3 regions of the Marinococcus sp. LNSP9103-4 genome follow, and region 1 is predicted to be linked to each of the others. Evidence: riboswitches for the same ligand, from Rfam matches in the RefSeq annotation. Region 1 holds a riboswitch; each other region holds the start of a gene.
What was found. Region 1 has a riboswitch for S-adenosylmethionine ahead of ACTRXG_RS11200 (methionine biosynthesis PLP-dependent protein). Riboswitches for the same ligand answer to the same signal wherever they lie in the genome.
Positions count from the first base shown of each region.

Region 1 (3,274 bases):
GGACCGCTGCCAGGAAATTCTGGGGGCCGTCAGCGCTGATTTCGTTGCTAGAACGCATTGCGCCTGTCACTACCACCGGCAGGTCTTTGTCATGAAAAAGATCGAGCGCATAGGCAGTTTCTTCCAGGGTGTCGGTGCCATGCGTAATGACGACACCGTCATATGTATCCTCGGAAAGCTTTTCAAGCATATGCTCGTGTAAAGAGAGCATGTGCTCCGGAGTAATATGAGGAGACGGGAGATGCAGGAAATCGCTCGTAACAATCTCAGCAATTTGATTGGCAATGCGGCTCCAGTGGCTTAAAGGGTTGTGAAGCCCCGGCTCCACGCCGCTTTCTTCTGTCTGGGTCATGGCGATCGTGCCGCCTGTGTGGATAACTAGTATTTTTTTCATTTCAATTCCTCCTCGTCGGCCCGGCTATGGCTGGCATTATTCTTTTACGAATTTGAACATAGCATGATACGATACGTTTAACAAGAGAGGGTGAGAACGAAAGTTGATCGCACTGATTATGGCGGCCCTGGCGCCGGCTGTTGCTTTACTGATATATTTCACATTAAAACGCCGGGCGGACGTGGAGCGGAGGCTGCCGGTCATCCGTGCGTTTGTCATAGGGGTACTGATTGTATTCCCGGTGCTTGTGATCGAACATGCGCTTGAAACAGAAGGGGTAAGCATGCCGCTTTTTGCGGCGCAGTATACCCAGGCGGCCTTGCTAGAGGAAGGCATCAAGTTTTTCCTCCTGTATACGTTTGTGCTTCGATTTGCTCCGATTAAAAATACTTACGACGGTGTTATTTACGGGCTTTCCCTGTCGCTTGGCTTTGCTTCGCTTGAAAACATCCTGTACTTAATTGCAAACGGCATAGAAACGGCTGTTACCAGAGCGCTGCTGCCAGTGACGGTGCATGCGCTCCTGGGTGTGATTATGGGTTATTATGCGGTATCAGCGAAACGCGCCTCCCGTCATGGCAGGCGCCTCTTCTCTTTTTTTCTTGCTCTTGCGATTCCGCTTATCTTCCACGGGCTGTACGACTATATATTAAGCGCTTCTTTAGGCAATATTCTGTATTATCTTATCCCGTTCATGCTATTTTTGTGGTGGTTTGCGTTGTCGAAAGCAAATAAAGCCAATGCGAAATAACAACTCGAAAGGACGAAGCTACTATGTCAGAAGACCGCCGTTACCGCGTTGTTATCCGCTGTCCAAAATGCGGGGAAAAGTACATTCTACGCGGCAGAAAGAACAAGGCCGGGGAAATGGAAACAGGTTTTCGCCGCTGCGTCTGCGGCAATGAAAACCAGCTGCATGTTGATATTGCACCGGAATAAAAAGGTTACTTGCAATATCGATTCGTTTCATGTACTTTGGAAAGTAATCATATAACGTTTCTTATCAAGAGAGATGGAGGGATCGGCCCTTGGAAGTCTCAGCAACCAGCCGCAGGTGAAGCGGTCAGGTGCTAACTCCTGCAAGCTGTGCTTGCGAGATGAGAAGAAGTATTGCATGCCAAGGTCTTCTTCTGTCTAAGGAAGAAGACCTTTTCGTACATTTAATGCATTAATTTTACAGAAATGAGGGCTGTGACATGTCAAAGCAACTGCAGATAGAAACCATCCTGGCACAATTGGGTAATAATTCCGACCCGCGGACCGGAGCGATCAATCCTCCTGTTTATTTTTCCACAGCGTATAAACATACAGGTATAGGAGAATCGACGGGATACGACTATTCCCGGACGGCCAACCCGACGAGGGACCTGCTTGAAAACGGTATCGCCGCGCTTGAAGGAGGTAAACACGGGTTTGCCCTCAGCTCGGGGATGGCTGCGATCCAGACGCTGTTTGCGATATTTGAAACCGGTGATGAAGTGATTGCAACAAGCGATATTTACGGTGGCACGTACCGTCTGTTCGAAGAAGGATGGCGGCACTGGGGCGTCACGGTTACATACGGTGACCCGAGGGATCTCGAAGCATTTGAACAGCTGATAACAGATAAAACAAAAGCGCTGTTTATTGAGACGCCGACGAACCCGCTGATGCAGGAAGCGGATCTGAAGGAGCTTTCGCTGCTCGCGAAAAAGCACGGTGCCTGGCTTATTGTGGACAATACGTTTTATACGCCAGTGCTTCAGCGCCCGATAGAAGAAGGGGCGGACATTGTGGTGCACTCGGCCTCGAAATATTTAGGCGGACACAATGACTTGATTGCCGGACTGATTGTATCCAATGTGGACGAGCTTTCTGAAAAAATTGGGGCACTTCAAAACGGCATGGGTACAATTTTAAGCCCGTTTGATTCCTGGCTGCTGATGCGGGGGATGAAAACCTTAAAACTCCGCATGAAGCAGCATACAGAAAACGGCAAAGCCATCGCAGAGTATCTCAGCGGTCATGAAAAGGTAACAGACGTGCTTTACTCGGGCCGGGGCGGAATGCTCTCCTTCCGTCTTGAAAACGAAGAGTGGGTAGATTCATTTTTACGAAACATTAAAATCATCACGTTTGCAGAAAGTCTGGGCGGGGTTGAAAGCTTTATTACGTATCCGGCAACACAGACACACGCAGATATGCCGGAAGCGGTACGGGTTCAAAACGGCGTTGATAACCGTCTTCTCCGCTTCAGCATCGGCATAGAGGATAAGGACGATTTAATTGAAGATCTCGAACAGGCGCTCAGAGCGCTGTAACTCATAAGCACAAGCAGGAGAGGGGCAAGGCTATGAACGTACTCGAAAAACTCGATTCCTCGATTTTGATCGGCGACGGGGCAATGGGCACGTATCTTTACCAGAAAGGCTATAAGGGCTCGTTTGAAGCTATGAATTTAACGGACCCTGAGGCTGTGGAGTATGCTCACCGGGAATACGCAGAAGCCGGGGCGGATATTCTCCAGACAAATACCTACGCGGCGAACCGGGTGAAGCTTGAAGGCTACGGGCTTGAAGATAAAGTGCAGGATATTAACCGGGCCGGCGTGCGGCTGGCGAGGAAGGCTTCCGGCGGCTCGGCTTATGTATTTGCTACAGTCGGAGGGATTAAAGGCGTTCAGGTGAGCGAACATTCAGATGAGTTTCTAAATCAGGCGCTGCAGGAACAGGTGAATGTCTTTTTGGCGGAACCGGTGGATGGTCTGCTACTCGAAACGTTTTACGACCTCCCCGAGCTTCTGCAGATCGTCCGTTACATCCGCAGTAAAGATGAAGAGATTCCTGTTATTGCCCAGGTGGCACTTGGTGATGTCGGCGTCATGCATGGGGGAGTGCAGAT
Region 1 covers NZ_JBQLIA010000016.1:2,807-6,080, reverse strand. Annotated here, with positions in the region: gene ACTRXG_RS11215 (asparaginase) at 1-394, opposite strand, end outside; gene prsW (glutamic-type intramembrane protease PrsW) at 498-1,145, shown strand; gene ACTRXG_RS11205 (hypothetical protein) at 1,169-1,333, shown strand; SAM riboswitch class I at 1,392-1,498, shown strand; gene ACTRXG_RS11200 (methionine biosynthesis PLP-dependent protein) at 1,591-2,694, shown strand; gene ACTRXG_RS11195 (bifunctional homocysteine S-methyltransferase/methylenetetrahydrofolate reductase) at 2,727-3,274, shown strand, end outside.

Region 2 (3,274 bases), on a different contig from region 1:
TCCGGAGGATTGTTTGATCTCTACGAAATTGTGCCAGGCTTCTTGATCAACGTCTTAATCATCATTGCCGTCAGCCTGCTTGGGCCGAAGCCTTCAGACAAAATTCAAACTGAATTTGATTCTGTCGGCACGTATACGGAGAAAAACTGAGCAAAAAATACCCGCTTCCTGATATAGACAGGAGCGGGTATTTATTATATTTATTGCTGTTTTTCGGTGAATGCCTGTTCCTGAAGCGCTGCCGCTTTGTCCGTGCGTTCCCAGGGCAGATCAACGTCATGACGTCCAAAGTGCCCGTAAGCGGCTGTCTGCCTGTAAATCGGCCGGCGGAGATCAAGCATTTTGATGATGCCTGCCGGCCGGAGGTCAAAGTTTTCATTGGCAAGCTTTACGAGCACCTCTTCTGATACTTTTCCCGTACCAAATGTAGCGATTGAAATGGAGACAGGCTGAGCTACTCCGATCGCATACGCCAGCTGAACCTCGCATTTATCTGCAAGACCTGCTGCAATAATATTTTTGGCTACATACCGGGCTGCATACGAGGCGGAACGGTCGACCTTTGTCGGGTCTTTACCGGAAAACGCACCGCCGCCGTGACGAGCATAGCCTCCGTACGTATCAACAATGATTTTTCTTCCGGTAAGGCCGGCGTCCCCCTGCGGTCCGCCAATAACAAAGCGGCCGGTCGGGTTTATGAAATAGTTGGTTTTAGCGTCGAGAAGCTCTGCCGGCACTACCGGCTCGATAACGTATTTGTGCATATCCTCTTCAATCTGTGCAAGCGTTACGTCATCCGAATGCTGGGTAGAAATAACGATCGTTTCCACCCGGAGCGGCTTCCCGTCGTCTCCGTATTCCACGGTAACCTGCGTTTTTCCATCCGGACGCAGATACGAAAGATTGCCGTCCTTCCGGACTTTTGTTAACTGACTTGCTAGCTTGTGCGCAAGCGAGATCGGCAACGGCATGAGTTCATCGGTTTCATTATCTGCATACCCAAACATCAAGCCCTGGTCCCCCGCTCCGATCGATTCCAGTTCATCCTCGGTCATCGATCCTTCACGGGTTTCAAGCGCCTCATCAACGCCCTGGGCAATGTCGGCCGACTGCTCATCTATAGACGTCAAAACCGAGCACGTTTCGTAATCGAAGCCATATTTTGCCCGTGTATAACCGATGTCTTTCAAAGTTTCCCTGGCAATTTTAGGAATATCCACGTATGTAGATGTCGATATTTCTCCTGCCACTAATACGAGACCAGTATTTACTACTGTTTCCGCTGCCACCCGGGCATTCGGATCATCCTTTAAAATTGCATCCAAAATCGCGTCGGAAATCTGATCACACACCTTGTCCGGGTGTCCTTCTGTAACAGATTCCGACGTAAATAAACGTCGTCCAATTGTAGACACGCTGCTGCCTCCTTTTTAACTGCCTGCTACGGTTGTACTCTCCCATTCTTCGGGTAGACGAAAAGAAAACGGCAGTAGGCCGTTGTGTACAAGAAAAGCCCCTTGTCCCAAAAATTGAGGGAAAAGGGGCTGTCAGTTCAGCTTTTTCGCCTCTTATCTTTCAAGGCATCTGTCTGCCTCTCCAGGTTAGCACCTTTCCGTTACCGGATGGTTGCTGGGCTTCTCAGGGACTGTCCCTCCACCTGCTCAGGATAAGAGTATCCGTTCGTACAAAATCTTAACGCAAACCCTATTTGATGTCAAACCTAGTGCCCTCCGCGCTGGCACGTTTTGTCATCGCAAAGGAAATGAAACCACTGATACCGATTTACAGAAACAGTATGATACAGCTTGCGGCCAAGCGTTTCTACTCCCGGCAGTAAAAATACTGCCTTCAGCGGCTTCAAAGCCGGAATAGTATAACATAATTTTTTCACCGTATAATAACCAGCGTATACGTACGTATTATCCTCTACACTGTGCATCTGCTCTTCAAGCGGCTCTCCCTTGAGCATCGGGTACTTTTCAAATAAATCCTCATCATATATAGGCTTCCATTTCACCCTGTTCGTCTTATCTATCGCCGAGAGATAAGTATGGAATCTGGTGCATAACGGACAATCACTATCATAGAATACAATAAATTCCGGTTGTTGTTCCATAGTTGTTCCCCTTTCATTGCTTTCCTACATCTTTTCCCTCTTAGTCCTAAAAATATTCATGAACTTTTTTAACGAATAAGTATGTACTATTAAACCAAATGTGTTACACTATTTTATATTCTATCCATCATTCATGATGAATAAATCCAACTTCCCCCTCATTAAAGGAGTGATTGTTTATGAAGCCGCCGTTCGCTTCCAAACCCGAAACAAATCTATTGAATGAAGCGCACGTCCAATGGAATCTCTCTGTCCCTGCGCTTGTGAAGCGCTCGCTGGCTCTGCAGGAGGGCTCACTTACAGCAGAAGGTGCTCTTGCCGTGAAAACAGGCAAATACACCGGACGGTCTCCAAAAGATAAATATATTGTCGATGAGCCCGGCAGTTCTCCTTATATTGACTGGGGAAACGTAAACCAACCAATGTCCGAAGAAGTGTTTGAACGGCTTTATAAAAAAGTGACGGCTCATTTGAACAGCCGGAATGAAGTATTTGCAAGCGACGCCCTGGCCGGAGCTGACCCCGACTACCAGCTTCCTGTCCGGGTCATCACCTCCTGCGCCTGGCATCAATTGTTCGCCCGGCAGCTGTTTATCCGACCAGACGGAAGAGAAAATCCTTCTGCTCCGCCCTTTACGCTCATAGCTGCACCGGAATGCAAAGCAAATCCTGAGACAGACGGCACCTCGTCGGAAACATTTATCGTCATCAGTTTTGCGCAGCGCACAATTTTAATCGGCGGCACAGAATACGCCGGAGAAATGAAAAAATCAATCTTTTCTGTCATGAACTACCTGCTTCCTGAACAAAACGTACTGCCGATGCACTGCTCGGCAAACATCGGCAGTGATGGCGCAAGCGCTTTGTTTTTCGGTCTTTCCGGCACCGGAAAAACAACCCTTTCCGCAGATCCTTCCCGGCTTTTGGTCGGCGACGATGAACACGGATGGTCCGAAAACGGTATTTTTAATATCGAAGGCGGATGCTACGCAAAATGCTCGAACCTGTCCAAACAGAAAGAACCACAGATCTGGAACGCTATCCGTTTTGGCGCTGTACTTGAAAACGTTGGGATAGACGATGCCAGTGGAAAAGTTGACTACACGGATACTCAGATCACGGAAAACACAAGGGCGGCTTATCCGATTGAACATGTCG
Region 2 covers NZ_JBQLIA010000017.1:11,370-14,643, forward strand. Annotated here, with positions in the region: gene putP (sodium/proline symporter PutP) at 1-150, shown strand, start outside; gene metK (methionine adenosyltransferase) at 201-1,415, opposite strand; SAM riboswitch class I at 1,566-1,673, opposite strand; gene ACTRXG_RS11625 (thiol-disulfide oxidoreductase DCC family protein) at 1,721-2,116, opposite strand; gene pckA (phosphoenolpyruvate carboxykinase (ATP)) at 2,296-3,274, shown strand, end outside.
Region 2: another riboswitch for S-adenosylmethionine. It lies ahead of metK (methionine adenosyltransferase); the one in region 1 lies ahead of ACTRXG_RS11200 (methionine biosynthesis PLP-dependent protein).

Region 3 (3,274 bases), on a different contig from region 1:
ACTTTTTTTAAGCGGTAACATAATCCTTGGGTCACTTAGTATATATTCGTATACTTCCTGATTTGCCGGGAGTTTCCGAATGGGGATTATCCTTCTGAACAGCATCGGTGAAAATATGAACAGCTTCCTTTGCTTTTAAATTCATCTCTTCATTTAATTAGGCGTTAAAGGCTTCTTCCGGCATTGAAAAGCAAAATGAAACTTTCCAACGAGGAGGGTTTCCGCTACAATAAGAGGGAAGAAAGCGTGTGGAGGAGGCCTGGCATTGGCACTTACTTTTTACGGGTATCCCCCGTGCAGTACATGCCGCAAAGCAAAAAAGTGGCTGGAAGCAGAGAATATTTCTTTTGACGAGTATCATATTGTGGAACATCCGCCCTCGAAAAAAGAATTAAAGGCATGGAAGGACCGGGAAAGACTTGAGTGGAAGCAGTTCTTTAACACAAGTGGGAAGAAGTACCGGGAAATGGACCTGAAAACCCGGCTGCCGGAAGCATCTGAAGAAGAGATTCTGGAATGGCTCGCTTCTGACGGAATGCTTTTAAAAAGGCCTATTGTGACAGACGGCGAGAGTGTTACCCTTGGGTTTAAGGAACCAGTTTTTGAGGAAAAGTGGAAAGCGTAATAGTATTCATTTGAAGGAGGATGATTGTGTATGAGTGTACCAGATGAACTTTTATATTCAGAAGAACATGAATGGGTGAAAAAAGAAGATGGCCGTCTTCGCGTCGGTGTGACAGATTTTGCCCAGTCCGAGCTTGGCGATATTGTATTCGTGGAACTTCCGGAAGTAGGAGATGAACTCGAGGCCGGAGAGCCATTTGGAAGTGTAGAATCTGTTAAAACGGTCTCAGAGCTTTACGCCCCGGTTACAGGAAAGGTCGTAGAAATTAATGAAGACCTGGATGATTCTCCTGAGTTTGTCAACGAATCTCCGTATGAAAAAGCCTGGATGATTGTGGTAGAACCCTCCAATGAAAGTGAATTGGATGACCTGATGTCACCAGCTCAGTATTCGGACATGGTAAGTGACGATTAATACTGATTTACATAGGAGCTGGCCTCTTGGGAGGCAGCTCCTTTTTATAAGCAGCTGTTTTCGAGCCTTGCAGGGACAGGAACTAAAAGGTTGACGCTTACAGGCAAAGGTGCTATTATCAGTAGCATCGTCAAATATGAACGGATAATCATCGTTCACTTATCAAGAGAGGTGGAGGGGCTGGCCCTGTGAAACCCGGCAACCAGTCTGCATAAGCAGACATGGTGCCAATTCCTGCAGGCAAACGTCTGCAAGATGAGTGGAAAGGATTCTTTAAAACCTTTCTGCTCGTGTGCAGAAGGGTTTTTTCTTTATGGTCCGGTATGGAAAAGAATCATTGCCGGAATCATGACGATTTAAAACATACTAATTACATCGTTTTAATAAAGATAAAGAAAAGCGATGAAGGAGAGAGCGGTATGATCGAATTAAAAGGTTTATCCAAAGCCTTTCAGACAAAAACACAAACCGTCACCGCCGTAGATAACGTCAGCCTTTCTATTGATGAAGGAGAAATTTTCGGCATTATCGGCTACAGCGGCGCAGGCAAAAGTACGCTTGTGAGGCTGTTAAATAAGCTCGAAACCGCCACCAACGGTGAAGTAACCATTGAAGGGGAAAGCATCACTTCCCTGAAGGGGCAGTCTCTGCGCAGCGCCCGCCAGGAAATTGGCATGGTGTTTCAGCATTTTAATCTGCTGTGGTCCCGGACGGTAGCAGAAAACATTGCGTTTCCGCTCGAAATTGCAAAACAGTCAAAACAGGAACGGGCGAGACGGGTGCAGGAGCTGGTGAACCTTGTCGGCCTCGAAGGCCGGGAGGACTCGTACCCTTCCCAGCTGAGCGGGGGGCAGAAGCAGCGGGTCGGAATTGCAAGAGCCCTTGCAAATAATCCGAAGGTGCTGCTGTGCGATGAAGCGACCTCGGCGCTGGATCCGAAAACAACAGATTCTATTCTTGCTCTGCTCACAGACATTAATAAAAAGCTGGGGCTTACCATTGTCCTGATCACGCACGAAATGCACGTGATCCGTAAAATTTGTCACCGGGTGGCAGTAATGGAAAACGGCAAAGTCGTGGAAGAAGGGCCTGTACTTCAGGTATTCCGGAACCCGAAGGAATATATGACTAAAGAATTTGTTCGTCAGATTACGGAGCCGGAGGAAGACGCGTCGGAAATCGTATTCAATGAAGAAGAAACCGGCACAGTTGTGCAGCTGAAATTTTTGGAAAACAAGGCAGAGCAGCCGTTCATTTCCAAAGTCATTCGCCAGTTTGATGTGGACGTAAATATTATTCAGGGGAAAATTTCCCAGACGCAGCGCGGCAGCTACGGTTCCCTGTTTATCCGCATCAAAGGCAGTAGTGAAGAAATAGACAAAGCGCTGAACTACCTCCGCGAGGAAGAAATAGAAGCAGAGGTGATGGAGCGTGCTTAACACATGGATGGAAGAAATTAATTGGGAAAACATGTGGGTTGCTACGTGGGAAACCATCTATATGAGTCTGATTGCGGTAGCAGCCACATTTTTACTTGGGACAATACTCGGAGTTCTGCTGTATTTAACAGATAAAGGGAACATGTGGGAAAACAAGCCGGTGCACACAGTGACAGCAGCGATCGTTAATATTTTCCGCTCTATTCCATTTATTATCCTGATCATTCTGCTTATTCCGTTTACAACCTTCCTGCTTGGTACGATGCTGGGCCCGAGTGCAGCACTGCCGGCACTGATTATCGGCGCAGCTCCGTTTTACGCACGCCTGGTGGAAATTGGACTTAGAGAAGTGGACAAGGGCGTTATTGAAGCCTCTCAGGCAATGGGAGCGAGCCAGTGGCAGATCATTCAAAAAGTGCTTCTGCCGGAAGCGCTGCCGTCCTTAATCTCCGGCATCACCGTAACTGGTATTACGCTGGTCAGCTATACTGCCATGGCCGGTGTTGTAGGCGGCGGAGGCCTCGGGAACCTTGCCTATCAGGAAGGGTTTCAGCGCAGCAATAATGAAGTGGTATTTGTTGCTACAGTGCTGATTCTTGTTATTGTCTTCATTCTGCAGTGGTTCGGCGATATTTGGACGAGACAGATAGATAAACGATAATTATTATATTAATGGGGGAATTTTTCATGAAAAAAACACTACTTGGCGTTTCACTACTTTCTACGGCAGTACTGGCAGCCTGCGGCTCAGATTCAGAGTCAGGCGGCGGTTCCGAAGAAGAAACACAGACACTTA
Region 3 covers NZ_JBQLIA010000024.1:363-3,636, forward strand. Annotated here, with positions in the region: gene ACTRXG_RS13855 (arsenate reductase family protein) at 266-625, shown strand; gene gcvH (glycine cleavage system protein GcvH) at 656-1,039, shown strand; SAM riboswitch class I at 1,196-1,301, shown strand; gene ACTRXG_RS13865 (methionine ABC transporter ATP-binding protein) at 1,459-2,478, shown strand; gene ACTRXG_RS13870 (methionine ABC transporter permease) at 2,486-3,139, shown strand; gene ACTRXG_RS13875 (MetQ/NlpA family ABC transporter substrate-binding protein) at 3,166-3,274, shown strand, end outside.
Region 3: another riboswitch for S-adenosylmethionine. It lies ahead of ACTRXG_RS13865 (methionine ABC transporter ATP-binding protein); the one in region 1 lies ahead of ACTRXG_RS11200 (methionine biosynthesis PLP-dependent protein).